DNA from 3 places in the Streptomyces sp. NPDC046881 genome. Region 2 is predicted to be linked to each of the others. Evidence: riboswitches for the same ligand, from Rfam matches in the RefSeq annotation. Region 2 holds a riboswitch; each other region holds the start of a gene.
What was found. A riboswitch is a leader RNA that binds a small molecule or an ion and turns the genes downstream of it on or off. The one in region 2 is predicted to bind thiamine pyrophosphate.
Positions count from the first base shown of each region.

Region 1: linked by a shared signal. The riboswitch ahead of ABZ923_RS02400 (thiamine ABC transporter substrate-binding protein) and the one ahead of thiO (glycine oxidase ThiO) in region 2 are both predicted to bind thiamine pyrophosphate.
Region 3: linked by a shared signal. The riboswitch ahead of thiC (phosphomethylpyrimidine synthase ThiC) and the one ahead of thiO (glycine oxidase ThiO) in region 2 are both predicted to bind thiamine pyrophosphate.

Region 1 is NZ_JBEYXJ010000002.1:195,228-200,209, reverse strand. Features, by position in the region: gene ABZ923_RS02410 (ABC transporter ATP-binding protein) at 1-479, opposite strand, end outside; gene ABZ923_RS02405 (iron ABC transporter permease) at 480-2,081, opposite strand; gene ABZ923_RS02400 (thiamine ABC transporter substrate-binding protein) at 2,126-3,199, opposite strand; TPP riboswitch at 3,282-3,388, opposite strand; gene rlmN (23S rRNA (adenine(2503)-C(2))-methyltransferase RlmN) at 3,430-4,536, opposite strand.
Region 2 is NZ_JBEYXJ010000049.1:10,885-15,866, reverse strand. Features, by position in the region: gene pknB (Stk1 family PASTA domain-containing Ser/Thr kinase) at 1-535, opposite strand, end outside; gene ABZ923_RS22950 (thiazole synthase) at 697-1,491, opposite strand; gene thiS (sulfur carrier protein ThiS) at 1,495-1,707, opposite strand; gene thiO (glycine oxidase ThiO) at 1,704-2,873, opposite strand; TPP riboswitch at 2,871-2,982, opposite strand; gene ABZ923_RS22935 (hypothetical protein) at 3,036-3,386, shown strand; gene ABZ923_RS22930 (FAD-dependent oxidoreductase) at 3,419-4,651, shown strand; gene ABZ923_RS22925 (Rv2175c family DNA-binding protein) at 4,754-4,982, shown strand, end outside.
Region 3 is NZ_JBEYXJ010000030.1:53,565-58,546, reverse strand. Features, by position in the region: gene ABZ923_RS17185 (YibE/F family protein) at 1-611, opposite strand, end outside; TPP riboswitch at 683-860, shown strand; gene thiC (phosphomethylpyrimidine synthase ThiC) at 853-2,655, shown strand; gene ABZ923_RS17175 (VWA domain-containing protein) at 2,746-4,128, shown strand; gene ABZ923_RS17170 (hypothetical protein) at 4,139-4,982, opposite strand, start outside.

The DNA.
Region 1 (4,982 bases), on a different contig from region 2:
AGCGGCTCGTCCAGCATGAGCAGCCGGGGCCGGGGCGCGAGCGCCCGGGCGAGGGCCACCCGCTGCTGCTCGCCGCCGGACAGGGAGGCCACGGCCCGCCGGGCGGCCCCCGGCAGCCCGACCAGCTCCAGCAACTGGCCGACCTCGGCGTCCCGTTCGCCCTTGGCGACGCCGTGCATGCGCAGCCCGAACGCCACGTTCGCGCCGACGTCCCGCTGCGGGAAGAGCTGGTGGTCCTGGAACATCAGCCCGACCCCGCGCCGGTGCGCGGGCACCCCCGCCTGGTCGCGGCCGTCCAGCGACACCCGTCCGGAGTGCAGGGGTTGCAGCCCCGCCACCACCCGCAGCAGGGTCGACTTCCCGCTGCCGCTCGGCCCGAGGACGCACACCACCTCGTGCTCGGCGACCTCCAGGCCGACGCCGTCGAGCACGGCCCGCCCGCCGAAGCGCACGGTCGCGCCATCCAGCCTCAGCAGCATCTAGAACTCCCCCGTCCGGTCGGTGCGCAGCCGCTCCAGGATCAGCAGCGCGGCCGCGCACACCACCATCAGAATCGTCGAAAGGGCCATCGCCTGGCCGTAGTTGAGGTCACCGGGGCGGCTCAGCAGCCGGGCCACGGCGACCGGGAGCGTGGGGTTGTCGGGCCGGGCGATGAACACGGTCGCCCCGAACTCGCCCAGCGACACGGCGAACGCGAACCCGGCAGCGACCAGCAGCGCCCGCCGCACCAGCGGCAGGTCCACCTCCCGCCACACCCGCCAGGGCGAGGCCCCGAGCACCGTCGCCGCCTCCCGGAGCCGTACGTCCACCGCGCGCAGCACCGGCAGCATGGTCCGTACGACGAAGGGGGCGCCGACCAGCGCTTGGGCGAGCGGCACCAGGATCCAGGACTGGCGCAGGTCCAGCGGCGGCTTGTCGAGCGCGATCAGGAAGCCGAAGCCGACGGTCACGGCGGACACCCCGAGCGGCAGCATCAGCAGCGCGTCGAAGCCCCGCACCAGCCGTCCGGCGTCCCGGCGGGCCAGCGCGGCGGCGGCGAGACCTCCGATCACCACGGCGATGGCGGTAGCGGCGACGGCGTACTCCAGCGAGGTCCACACCGCGTGCACGGGCGCCACCAGGAACGTACCGCCGTCGGCGTCGGTCAGCGCCCGGTAGTAGCCGAGGCCGGGCGCGTCGAGGGAGCGGCGGACGAGGACGGCGAGCGGCAGGACCAGCAGCAGGGCGATGGTGGCGAGGACGCCGGCGAGCAGCGCCCACTGGCCGGCGCCGCGCGGGCGCCGGACGGTCGTGTTCGGGTCCACCAGCCGCAGGGCCGTCTCCCGGCGCCGTACCGTCCAGGCGTGCACGACGAGGATCGCGCCGACGGCCGCGAACTGGACGAGGGTGAGGACGGCGGCCGTGGACAGGTCGAACACCTCGGAGGTCTGCCGGTAGATCTCCACTTCGACGGTGGAGAAGGTGGGACCGCCGAGGATCTGCACCACGCCGAAGGAGGTGAAGGTGAACAGGAAGACCATCAGGGCGGCGGCGGCCACGGCGGGCGCGAGCGCGGGCAGGGTGACCTTCCGCCAGGCCGCCGACGGCGAGGCGCCCAGCATCCGGGCGGCCTCCTCCTGCCGGGGGTCGAGCTGGGCCCACAGCCCGCCGACCGTGCGGACGACGACCGCGTAGTTGAAGAAGACGTGGGCCAGCAGGATCGCCCACACCGTGGTGTCCAGCCGTACGCCCCACAGCTGGTCGAGCAGACCGTGGCGGCCGACCAGCGCGAGGAAGGCGCTGCCGGCGACGACGGTCGGCAGCACGAACGGGACGGTGACGACGGCCCGCAGCAACTGCCGGCCCGGGAAGTCCAGGCGGGCGAGGACATAGGCGGCGGGCAGGGCGAGCAGCAGGGTGAGCGCGGTGGAGGCGAGCGCCTGCCAGGTGGTGAACCACAGCACGTGCCGGATGTCCGGCTGCGTGACGACGTCCGCGATCCGCCCGAACCGCCAGGTGCCGTCCGTCTTCAGCCCGCGCGCGATGATCGCGGCGACGGGCCAGGCGAAGAACAGCGCGAAGAACGCGACGGGCACGGCCATGAGGCCGAGCCGCGCCGCGTTCCCCCTGCGACGCTTGCGGGTCGCTACTTCAGTACGAGCGAGGTCCACGACTTGACCCACTGATCACGGTTGGCGGCGATCCTGCCGGGGGCCATGGTCGCGGGGTCCTCGGCGGCCGGCCCGTACCGGGTGAAGTCGGCCGGGACCTCGGCACCCTGCCGCACCGGGTACACGAACATCTTCAGCGGCATGTCCTCCTGGAACTCCTTGGAGACCAGGAAGTCGATGAAGGCCTTGGCACCCTTGGGGTTCTTCGCGTTGCCCAGCAGCCCGGCGAACTCGATCTGCCGGAAGCAGGTGCCGGTCGCGACGCCGGTCGGGGCGGTGCTGGGCCGCTTCTTGGCGTAGATCACCTCGGCGGGCGGCGAGGAGGCGTACGACACGACGAGCGGCCGGTCGCCGCCGGCCTTCTTCCCCTCCGACGATCCCGAGAACTCCTGGTAGTAGGCCTGGTCCCAGCCGTCGACGACCTTGACGCCGTTCGCCTTGAGCTTCTTCCAGTAGTCCTGCCATCCGTCGTCGCCGAACTGCGCGGCGCTGCCGAGCAGGAAGCCGAGGCCGGGCGAGGAGGTGGCGGCGTTCTCCGTGACGAGGAGGTTCTTGTACTGCGGCTTGGCCAGGTCGGCGAAGGACCGCGGCGGGGTCAGCCTGTGCTCGCTGAAGTACGCCTTGTCGTAGTTGACGCAGATGTCGCCGTGGTCGATCGGCGTGACCCGGTGCTTGTCCTTGTCGAGCTGGTAGGCGGCGCCGACCTTGTCCAGGCCCTTGGCGGTGTACGGCTGGAAGAGGCCGTTGTCGAGGGCGCGGGAGAGCAGGGTGTTGTCGACGCCGAAGAAGACGTCGCCCTGCGGGTTGTCCTTGGTCAGGATCGCCTTGTTGACGGCCTGCCCGGCGTCGCCGTCCTTGAGGACCCGGACCTTGTACCCGGACCGCTTCTCGAAGTCCTTGAGGACCTTCTTGGAGACGGCCCACGAGTTGTGGCTGACCAGGGTGACGGTCTTGGAGTCCGTGTGGCTGCCGGTGTCCGTCGAGCCGCATGCGGACAGTGTGGTCAGGCCGAGCCCGACCGCGACGGCCACGAGGGTCTTGTTGTGCACTGGATGTCCTCCTGGGGTTGGCCAGGAAGAGACGCGGCCCTGCCCGGGCTCCTTCGAGGGAGGCCCGGGCAGGGCGCAACAGCTTGAGTGATGACCGAACTTCCTACCCAGAATGACCTGGGCGAGGTTCAGAGGGTCTGCGGCCGGTTGCCGCACTCTCAGCGCTGTGGCGCTCCCCTGTCGGAATATGCAGATGTTGGCCGATATGAAGTTGTGCCGACCGGGTCAGATTACCGTTCGGTGGCCGCGAGCTGTCCGCAGGCCCCGTCGATCTCCTGACCGCGGGTGTCCCGGATGGTCACGGGCACCCCGTGGGCGGCGATGGCCTCGACGAACGCCTTCTCGTCCTCGGGCCGGGACGCGGTCCACTTCGACCCCGGGGTCGGGTTCAGCGGGATGAGGTTGACGTGCACGGGCTTGCCCCTGAGCAGCCGTCCGAGCCGGTCACCGCGCCAGGCCTGGTCGTTGATGTCCCGGATGAGCGCGTACTCGATGGACAGCCGGCGGCCCGACTTCTCGACGTACTCGAACCCGGCGTCCAGCACCTCGCGCACCTTCCACCGCGTGTTCACGGGGACGAGGGTGTCGCGCAGCTCGTCGTCGGGCGCGTGCAGGGAGATCGCCAGCCGGCACTTGAAGCCCTCGTCGGCGAACCGGTGGATGGCCGGCACCAGCCCGACCGTGGACACGGTGATCCCGCGCTGCGACAGCCCGAGCCCGTCCGGGGCGGGATCGGTGAGCGCGCGGATGGCACCCACCACTCGCTTGTAGTTGGCGAGCGGCTCCCCCATGCCCATGAAGACGATGTTGGACAGCCGCGCGGGCCCGCCGGGCACCTCGCCGTCCCGCAGCGCCCGCATCCCGTCGACGATCTGGTGCACGATCTCGGCGGTGGACAGGTTCCGGTCCAGACCCGCCTGGCCGGTCGCGCAGAACGGGCAGTTCATCCCGCAGCCCGCCTGCGAGCTGATGCACATGGTGACCCGGTCCGGGTACCGCATCAGCACAGACTCGACCAGCGTCCCGTCGAACAGCCGCCACAGCGTCTTGCGCGTGGTCCCCTCGTCGGTGGACAGGTGCCGGACGACCGTCATCAGCTCCGGGAACAGCGCTTCCTGGAGCTTGGCACGCGACCCCGCGGGGATGTCGGTCCACTGCTCCGGGTCGTGCGCGTACCGCGCGAAGTAGTGCTGCGAGAGCTGCTTGGCACGGAACGGCTTCTCACCGATCCCGGCCACCGCGTCCTTGCGCTCAGCGGGCGTGAGGTCGGCGAGATGCCGCGGCGGCTTCTTGGCTCCGCGCGGCGCGACGAATGTGAGTTCTCCGGGCTTAGGCATGGCTGTACCAGTGTCGCAGATCCACTTGGGTGACCTGCGGCTGTCGATCGCTACGACTGTCGGTAGTGGTCGTCGCCGGTCGCTGTTGAGCGATCTCGGACGGCCCAGGGACGGCCCAGGGGTGATCACTCGTGGGCCGCCCGCTACTCGTCGAGGCGGACCCTGAGCTGGTGGTCGTGGGCTGCCAGAGGACCGCGCCGCTCACGAAGGTTCCCAAAAGCCGGGAGGCCCATCCCTGCGGCATGGCCGTGATCGCTGCCAGCGGGGCTGGCAACGGATGTCCTCTTCGGCGATCCGAGCCCCGACAGGCAGGGCCGCGACGGTTGCCGCCCAGCTCTCCTCATCCAAGTCCGCGGCCGGCACTGCAGGGCTCGTGGACTCACGCGTACTCGTCCATCGGCGCAGCATGATGCCCTGGTGTGACTCGTCACGCCGCGAGCGGGGCG
Region 2 (4,982 bases):
TCCCGAGCACGGCACCGGTCGTGCTGGTCACCGTGTCCACGGAGCGCACCAGCCCGAAGTCGGCGACCTTGACCCGGCCGTCGTCGCCTATCAGCACGTTCTCCGGCTTCATGTCCCGGTGCACGAACCCGGCCCGGTGCGCGGCACCGAGCGCGGCGAGCACCGGCTCCAGGATGTCCAGCGCGGCTCGCGGCTGCACCGCGCCCCGCTCGCGCAGCACGTCCCGCAGGGTGCAGCCGGCGATGTACTCCATCGCCAGGTAGACGTACGACCCGTCGGTCCCCTGGTCGAAGACCTGCACCACGTTGGGGTGGTCGAGCCGGGCGACCGACTTCGCCTCCCGGATGAACCGCTCGACGAAGGTCCCGTCGGCCGCGAGCGTCGGGTGCATCACCTTCAACGCGAGCACGCGGTCCAGACGGGTGTCCAGGGCCCGGTACACCGTGGCCATCCCGCCGGCCGCGACGCGCGCGTCGACGCGGTACCGGCCGTCGAGCACCTGCCCGAGGAGGGGGTCCTGAAGGGTCGTATCCACGCAGGGGAGTCTACGAGGGGGCACCGGCGGTTCCCGCGCCGAGACCGCTTTCCCCCCGGCACTGCAGCCGACCTGTGACGCACCCACGACCTTGCGGCCGCCGACGGCGAGCGGGAACGGGCGGTGCGCGGGCGGGAGACCGCACGCAGCCGCGGCACCGGTCAGAACGCGGGACGCTCGGGATCCAGCACGGCCAAACCCTCCGCAGGGGACGACGCCTCGGCGAGATAGCGGCGCGGGATCCGCCCGGCCGTCCGGGCCAGCCGCCCCGCCTCCACCGCGAGCCTCATCGCGGAGGCCATCCGCTCCGGCTCCTGAGCCCGCGTCACCGCGGAGGCCAGCATCACCCCCGCGCACCCCAGCTCCATCGCCAACGCCACGTCGGACGCCGTACCGGCCCCCGCGTCCAGGATCACCGGCACGCGCGCGTGCTCCACGATCAGCTGGAAGTTGTGCGGATTGCGGATGCCCAGCCCGGACCCGATCGGCGACCCCAGCGGCATGACCGCGGCGCACCCCACGTCCTCCAGCTTCCGCGCGAGCACGGGGTCGTCGTTGGTGTACGGCAGCACCGTGAACCCGTCGTCGACCAGCGTCTCCGCCGCCTCCAGCAGCTCCACCGGATCCGGCAGCAGCGTCCGCTCGTCGGCGATGACCTCCAGCTTCACCAGGTCGGTGCCGAGCGCCTCCCGGGCCAGCCGGGCGGTCAGCACGGCCTCACCGGCGGTGAAACAGCCCGCCGTGTTCGGCAGCACCCGGATGCCGAGCTTCTCCAGCACCGACAGCACCGAGCCGTGCACGGAGGGGTCCACCCGGCGCATCGCGACCGTGGTCAGCTCCGTGCCGGAGGCGATCAGCGCCCGCTCCAGCACGTCGAGGCTGGGCGCCCCGCCCGTGCCCATGATCAGCCGGGAGGTCAGGGTCAGGTCACCGAGGACCAGGGAATCGTCGGCCACGGCTCAGCCCCCCTGCACGGCGGTGAGGACCTCGACCCGGTCGCCGTCGGCTAGGGCGGTCGTCGCCCACTGCGCGCGCGGGACGACGGTCTCGTTGACGGCGGCGGCCACCCCGCGCGGCGCCGCGGTGAGGGTCCGGACGAGGGTGTCGAGGACGGTGCCCGGGGCGATCTCCCGGCGCTGTCCGTTGACGGAAATCAGGACCGGGCTGTTCATGCGGGCTGCTCCAGCTTCTCCGTGAGTGCGGCGCCGAAGCGCTGCGGGGCGAACGGACGGGCTTCCTCCGGCAGTTCACCGGAGACCAGGGTGTGCGCCAGCACGTCCCCGGTGACCGGCGTGAGCAGCACCCCGTTGCGGTGGTGCCCGGTGGCCAGCAGCAGCCCGGCCAGGCCGGACGGGCCGAGCAGCGGCGCGTTGTCGGGGGAGCCGGGGCGCAGTCCGGCCCGGGTCTCGGTGAGCGGCAGCTCGGTGATGCCGGGCACCAGCTCATGGGCGTCGCGCAGCAGCTCGTACACGCCCCCGGCGGTGACCGTCGTGTCCCAGCCCAGCTCCTCGCTGGTGGCGCCGACGACCAGTTCGCCGTTCTCCCGCGGCACCAGGTAGACGTGGCTGCCGCGCACCACGGCCCGGACGGTCCGGCTCAGGAACGGCGCGTACCGGCGTGGCACGGTCAGCCGCAGCACCTGCCCCTTGACCGGCCGCACCGGCGGCAGCAGCTCGTCCGGCACGCCCGCGAGCCGCCCGCTCAGGCTGCCCGCCGCGAGCACCACCTGGTCCGCGCGCAGCGCGGTGCCGTCCGCCGTGGTGACCCCGGCGGCCCGGTCCCGCACCACGTCCAGCCGCTCCGCCCACGCGCGGTGGAACACCACACCGGCCCGCTCGCACGCGGCCACCAAAGCCGCCGCCAGCCGGCGCGGGTCGATCTGGTGGTCGGCGTCCACCCGCAGCCCGCCGCGCACCCCCGGCGCCAGCATCGGCTCCAGACGCCGGCAGTCCCGCCCGGACAGCCACTCGGAGGCGAGCCCCGAGCGCTGCTGGAGTTCGTGCAGTTCCCGCAGGTGGGCGCGGTCGTCGGCGTCCAGCGCGACGGCGAGGGTGCCGCAGCGGCGGTAGCCGAGGTCGTGGCCCGTTGCTTCGGCCAGCTCGGCCGCGAAGCCGGGGTAGCGGCGGGCCGATTCCAGGTTCAGGGCGAGCAGGGTCTCCTCGCCGTAGTGCAGTTCGGTGACCGCGGCCAGCATCCCGGCCGCGACCTGGGCGGCCCCGCCGCCGGGCTCGGGGTCCACCACGGCCGTGGCGAGCCCGCGCTGCGCCGCGCGCCAGGCCGTGACCAGGCCGATGATTCCGCCCCCGATGACGAGGACGTCGGACGTACGTGACGACATGGGCGTCCAGCCCCTCCCTTCGCCGGCATGACCCGGATCAGGTTCGTACGGTCGGAGGCCGCCAGCCTCCCTCTCAGCCCGGTGCGTCCGGGCTCCCGCGAGTGCTTGTACGGTGGCCACCCTAGCCCGCAGCCCTCCTCACCCGTAAGGGAGCCCCGTTCCGTGGCCCGGTCGCTCGACGGACTGATCCTCGCCCCCGTGGCGGACCAAGCCCCAGGTCAGGTGGGCACCCGCACCCGTTTCACGTACCACGAGCAGGACGGCGGGATCTGGGCCGAGTACGCCGGCGGCGACGTGGTGCGCGGCCATCTGGTGGGCACCCGGGAGGGGGACCGGCTGGACTTCCGGTACGTGCAGCTGAAGACCGACGGGACGACCGCCTCCGGGCACTGCGTCTCGACGGTGGTCGAGCTGCCGGACGGGCGGGTGCGGCTGGAGGAGAGCTGGGAGTGGGAGTCCCAGCCGGGCTCCGGCACGAGCGTTGTGGAACAGGTCACCGGTCGGGCCCCCTGACTGACAGATCGTCAATTGTCTATGGTGATCGGGTGAGCGAGCAGACAGCGGAAGAGGGCACGGCGGCGGGACGGCGCGTGGTCGTCGTCGGCGCGGGCATGGCCGGGGTGCAGACCGCGGTCGCCCTGCGCGAGCAGGGCTTCCGGGGCGTCGTGACCGTCATCGGCGCCGAGCCGCACCAGCCGTACGACCGGCCGCCGCTGTCGAAGGCGGTCCTGCTGGGCAAGGCCGAGGACTCCGCCTTCGAGGTGGACTTCGACTCCCTCGGGGTCGAGCTGCGGCTCGGCTGCGAGGTGCTGGGCCTGCGCCCCGCCGAGCACGAGCTGGACACCGAGGCGGGCCCGGTGCCGTACGACGTCCTGGTCCTCGCCACCGGCGCCGAACCGATCCGGCTGCCCGGCGCCGAGGGCGTGCCCGGCGTGCACCTGCTGCGCACCCTGGACGACGCCGAACGGCTCCGGCCCGTGCTCGCCCGCCAGCACGACATCGTGGTCGTGGGCGCCGGCTGGATCGGCGCCGAGTTCGCCACCGCCGCCCGCGAGGCCGGCTGCGCGGTGACGGTCGTGGAGGCCGCCGAGCACCCGCTCGCCGGCGCCCTGCCCGCCGAGGTCGCCGCGCCCATGGCCGCCTGGTACGCCGACGCGGGCGCGGAGCTGCGCACCCGCGCGCGCGTGGAGCGCGTCGAGCCCGGCGAGGTGGTGCTCTCCGACGGCACCCGGCTGCCCGCGGGCGCCGTCGTCGTCGGCATCGGGGCCCGCCCCGCCACCGCCTGGCTCGCCGGCTCCGGCGTCGAGCTGGGCCCGCACGGCGAGGTCCTCACCGACGACCGCCTGCGCGCCTCCGTGCCGGACGTGTACGCCGTCGGCGACTGCGCCTCCTTCCCCTCGGCCCGCTACGGCGAACGGCTCCTCGTCCACCACTGGGACAACGCCCTGCAGGGCCCGCGCACGGTCGCCGCGAACATCCTCGGCGAGACCCCGGCGGTCTACGATCCGGTGCCGTACTTCTGGTCCGAGCAGTTCGGCCGGTTCGTGCAGTACGCCGGCCACCACGCCGCCGCCGACCGCCTGGTGTGGCGCGGTGACCCGGCGGGCCCGTCCTGGACGGTGTGCTGGCTGCGCGAGGGCCGCCTGGTGGCCCTGCTGGCGGTGGGCCGCCCCCGGGACCTGGCCCAGGGCCGCCGGCTGATCGAGGCGGCCCGGATCCTGGATCCGGTCGCCCTGTCCGACCCGGCCCGCCCCCTGAAGGACGCCACGGCCGACTGAGCGCCCCGCAGGGGTGCGGGGAACCGCGCGAGCAGCCACGACGCACGCGGACGGCCGATGACAGATCGCGGCCGGTCCGGCGAAGCGCCTACGCTTGTGTCCGTGACCGAGATTGACGCAAAAATTGATGCTCTCGTCCCCGCCTGGCTCACTCTCCCCGACATCGCCGACATGCTCGGTGTCGAGGTGACACGCGTCCGGCAGCTGGTCAAGGAGGGCCAGCTCATCGCCGTGCGCCGTGGTGAGAACAAGGCGCTGCACGTCCCCGCCGCCTTCATCGACGGGGACAAGGTCGTCAAGGGCCTGTCCGGGACCCTGACGCTCCTGCGGG
Region 3 (4,982 bases), on a different contig from region 2:
GGGAACTTCCGGTCCACATCGGTCACCGCGTACTGCAGCTCCCTGGGGGCCGAGGGCTCGTAGGCGACCACGACCTTCTCGCCCTGGTGCAGCTGCCGTGTCTGGTCCGGCTGCACGATCTCGGTGAACGTACGTCCCTTGTCCTTGCCGGTGTCGACGCGGACGGTCGCCTTCTTGCAGGTACCGCCGGCCTGTTGCTGTGCGGACGCGCCCCCGGCGGTGGACGTGTCGCCGGTCGGGGCGCCACCGGCGGCGTTCACCGACTTGCAGCTGACCTCCACGACCCGGGTCACCGTGGCCTGCTGGGTCTGCCGGTCGAAACCGACACCCGAGCGCTTGTGGGACGGGGCCGATCCGGGCCAGAGCACCACGAGACCGACCAGGACGGCCGCCGTGAAGGGCACCAGGATCGCCGCGATGACCTTGCGCAGGTGTTGGGACACGGGGGCGGCGGGCCCGTGACTGTGACTGTGGCCGTGCGCATGACCGTGCCCAGGCGCGGTATCACGGCTGCCTTCATGGGCTCCATGGCCGTGTGCGTCGCCCTTGTCCGAGCCGTCTCGGCGGTGCGGCTCGGGCGGCTGATAGGGGTACTGCTCCATCCTGGTCACCACCCGATCATCGCAAGAACGGTAGGGGCCCACTGTTCACCGCGCCACACATGGCGCTAGCGTGGAGGCACCTTTGCACACGCGGGAGCTCGGAGCACCGGGCTGAGAGGGCGCTGACCTCCGTACACGCGATGTTTCACGTGGAACAACCGATGTTCCACAGGAAGCGTCGGCAGACGGACACCGCTGCGTCGACCGCCGAACCTGTTACCGGGTAATGCCGGCGTAGGGAGTAGGTCTCATGACCAACAAGGACGCACGCACGCCTGCCTCCGTTCAGGACGAGAAGTCGCAGGAGGCCGGGAAGTCCATCGGCTGGCACAAGGCGTACGTCGAGGGCTCGCGCCCCGACCTGCGCGTGCCGGTCCGTCAGGTGCACCTCACCAACGGGCAGTCGGTCACGCTGTACGACACATCCGGCCCGTACACCGATCCGCTCGTCGACACGGACGTCCGCCGGGGCCTGCCGCCCCTGCGGGACAACTGGATCATCGCCCGCGGCGACACCGAGGAGTACGCGGGCCGTCCGGTCCGTCCCGAGGACGACGGGATCAAGCACACCTCGCCGCGTGGCGGGCTGCGCAATCTGGACGCGGTCTTCCCGGGACGTCCGCGCCAGCCGCGCCGGGGCCGCGACGGCCAGGCGGTGACCCAGCTGGCGTACGCGCGCCGGGGCGAGATCACGCCCGAGATGGAGTACGTGGCCATCCGGGAGAACGTCTCGCCCGAAGTGGTCCGCGAGGAGATCGCGGCGGGCCGGGCCGTGCTGCCGGCCAACGTCAACCACCCGGAGATCGAGCCGATGATCATCGGCAAGCGGTTCCTGGTGAAGGTGAACGCCAACATCGGCAACTCCGCGGTGACGTCCTCCATCGAGGAGGAGGTCGAGAAGATGACCTGGGCGACCCGCTGGGGCGCCGACACGGTCATGGACCTGTCCACCGGGCGCAACATCCACACCACCCGCGAGTGGGTCCTGCGCAACTCCCCCGTCCCCATCGGCACGGTGCCGCTCTACCAGGCCTTGGAGAAGGTCGACGGCAGGGCCGAGGAGCTGACCTGGGAGATCTACAAGGACACCGTCATCGAGCAGGCCGAGCAGGGCGTGGACTACATGACCGTCCACGCGGGCGTCCGGCTGGCGTACGTCCCGCTCACCGCCAACCGCAAGACCGGCATCGTCTCGCGGGGCGGCTCCATCATGGCCGCGTGGTGCCTGGCCCACCACAAGGAATCGTTCCTGTACGAGAACTTCGAGGAGCTGTGCGAGATCCTCGCCGCCTACGACGTCACGTACTCGCTGGGCGACGGCCTGCGGCCGGGGTCGATCGCGGACGCCAACGACGAGGCCCAGTTCGCGGAGTTGCGGACGCTCGGGGAACTCAACCGGATCGCCAAGCGTTTCGACGTACAGACCATGATCGAGGGCCCGGGACACGTCCCGATGCACAAGATCAAGGAGAACATCGACCTTCAGCAGGAGATCTGCGATGAAGCTCCGTTCTATACGCTCGGCCCGCTGACCACGGACGTCGCGCCGGCGTACGACCACATCACCTCCGGCATCGGTGCCGCGATGATCGCCTGGTGGGGCACGGCGATGCTCTGCTACGTCACGCCCAAGGAGCACCTGGGCCTGCCCAACCGGGACGACGTCAAGACCGGTGTCATCACCTACAAGATCGCCGCACACGCCGCCGATCTCGCCAAGGGGCACCCCGGTGCGCAGGAGTGGGACGACGCACTGTCCGACGCCCGCTTCGAGTTCCGGTGGGAGGACCAGTTCAACCTCGCTCTGGACCCGGACACGGCACGGGAGTTCCACGACGAGACCCTGCCCGCCGAGCCCGCAAAGACGGCCCACTTCTGCTCCATGTGCGGCCCGAAGTTCTGCAGCATGAAGATCAGCCAAAGCATCACGGAGCGGTTCGGTGGTGCGGCGGCTGAAGGGGCTTCACCCGAGGAGATCGCCGAGGGGATGCTCCAGAAGTCGAAGGAGTTCGCGGCCGGCGGGAACCGGGTGTACCTGCCGTTGGCCGACTGACGGAGCAGGGAGCGATGGTCCGGTCCCCGGACCATCGCTCCCCGGGACGAGGAGGTGGTGTCCGTCCCGTGCCGGCCCCAGACTTGCTGCATGACAGCGAGATCAATGAGCAAGGGCGCCAACCTTCCGATCGGTTCCCGGGCGGTGCGCGCTGAGCTTGCTTGGTCCGAAACACCCGGAGCGCCGGACGCCGATGCCTCGGCGCTGCTGCTCAGTGGTGACGGACGGGTTCGCAGCGACGGTGACTTCGTCTTCTACAACCAACCGCAGCATGCATCCGGCTCCGTGAGGCACCTCGGAAAGCAGAAGGGTGCCGGCGTCACGACGGACACGCTTGAGGTGGATCTGCGCGCGCTGGAACCGGAAGTCGAAAGGATTGTGCTGTGTGCGTCCACTGACGGCGGGACGTTCGGGCAGATGTCGGGACTGACCCTGAGGCTGTTCGACGCAGGCACGCAGGGAGAACTGGCCCGGTTCGACATGGAGGCCACGACGGAGACGGCGCTCATCGGTGGCGAGCTCTATGTGCGAGGCGGTCAGTGGAAGTTCCGTGCGGTCGGACAGGGATATGCTGCCGGGCTTGCCGGCTTGGCCACCGACTTCGGGATCACCGTTGACGACGATGCCTCGGCCACAGCCGCCCCCGGTCTGTCGCCGGCTCCCGCGCCGGCACCGCCTGCCCAGTCCGCGCCGACACTCGACGCGCACTCCGGTAAGGGCGAGGAACTACTGCCCGTGGACATGCGTAAGAGGCTGTCCCTGCGCAAGGAGCAGGTGGCGGTCAGCCTCAGAAAGCACGGTGCCGCCGGTGTGACGGCGCGCGTCATCCTGGTACTCGACGCTTCCGGCTCCATGTCCTTCCTGTACTCGAAGGGCGTGGTGGCCGACGTGGTGGAGCGCATGGCCGCGGTCGCCGCACAGTTGGACGACGACGGCGAGATGCAGGCCTGGACGTTCGCTTCGCACGCGGCCCGACTGCCTGATCTACGCCTGGGGGAACTCCCGGAATGGCTACGGCTCCACGTCAGGGTGGGTGAGCTGAGTCTCTTCGGCCGGAGCAGGAAACCCAAGAAGGGACTGCAAGCCGGTCAGGTGGACATGCGGGCGGTCGGTATCCAGAACGAGGAGCAGAAAGCCATCGCTCAGGTCCGGCAGTACGTTCGTGAGCATCCGACCACTGCCCCCACGCTCGTGCTGTTCTTCTCCGACGGAGGCGTCTACCGCAACGCGGAGATCGAGCGGGAGCTTCGTGAAGCCGTGGAGGAACCGATCTTCTGGCAGTTCGTGGGTATGGGACGGTCCAACTACGGCGTGCTGGAGCGATTCGACACCATGCCGGGCCGACGGGTCGACAACGTCGGCTTCTTCGCCGTCGACGACATCAGTAAGGTCTCCGACCCGGAACTGTACGACCGGCTTCTGTCCGAGTTCCCGGCTTGGATGACTGCCGCCCGTCAGGCCGGCATCCTCTGAGTCGAGCTCGTCACTCGGGCTGGTGTTCGGGGCCGCCGAAGTCCGGGCTCGTGTAGTCGGGACTGGTGAAGCTGGGGCGGCCGGAGCCGGTGCCGTCGTCGGGGCTGCTGAAGCCGGGACGGTCGTAGCCCAGGCGCGGCATGCGGCCGGTCGGCGCGGGCGGGGCCGGGTGCGGCACGGCGGTCGTGCCGGGCTCGGTGAGTGCCTCCTGGAGGAAGGGCACGATGCCGCGCTCCAGCAGGGCGTCCCGCCACTCCTCCCGGGCCCTGGCCAGCTCCTCGTGGGCCGCGTCCCGGGCCCGCTCGTCCGCCGGGGTGCTGTTGCGCAGGGCGGTGAGCAGCAGTCCGACGGCGGCGACGAGGATCGCCGCCGCGGTGATGGCGCCGAACACCCAGCCGGTGGTGAGCAGGGTCCGGGCGAGGGTGTGCCCGGGGTCCAGCATCTTCAGGATGTAGCCGACGAGTAGGAAGATCACCGCGGCGGTGCCGGAGAGGACGGGAGCCAGGACGGCGACGACCGCGACGGCGCCCGCGCCGGTGCTCTCGGCGGCTTCGCCGAGGGAGGCGGCGAGGCCCGTGGTGGTCGAACCGGGGTCCACCGTGCCGGAGTTCTCGGCGGTGGGCGGAACGGACAGCGCCGGCTGGCGCAGTTCGGCCCGGAGCGTGACGTAGTGCTGGTACTCGGCCGCCGCGGCCGCCGTGATCAGGGCGGAGGCGCTGAGTGCCATGGTGCGCAGTTGTTCGATATTGAGCCGCTGGCCGACGGCGGCCAGTTCCGGTCGGTGCGGTGCGGAGCGCAGCGCCTCATCGAGGAGCCGCTCGAATTCCTGGCGGTCCTCGCTCTGCAGGTGCTGC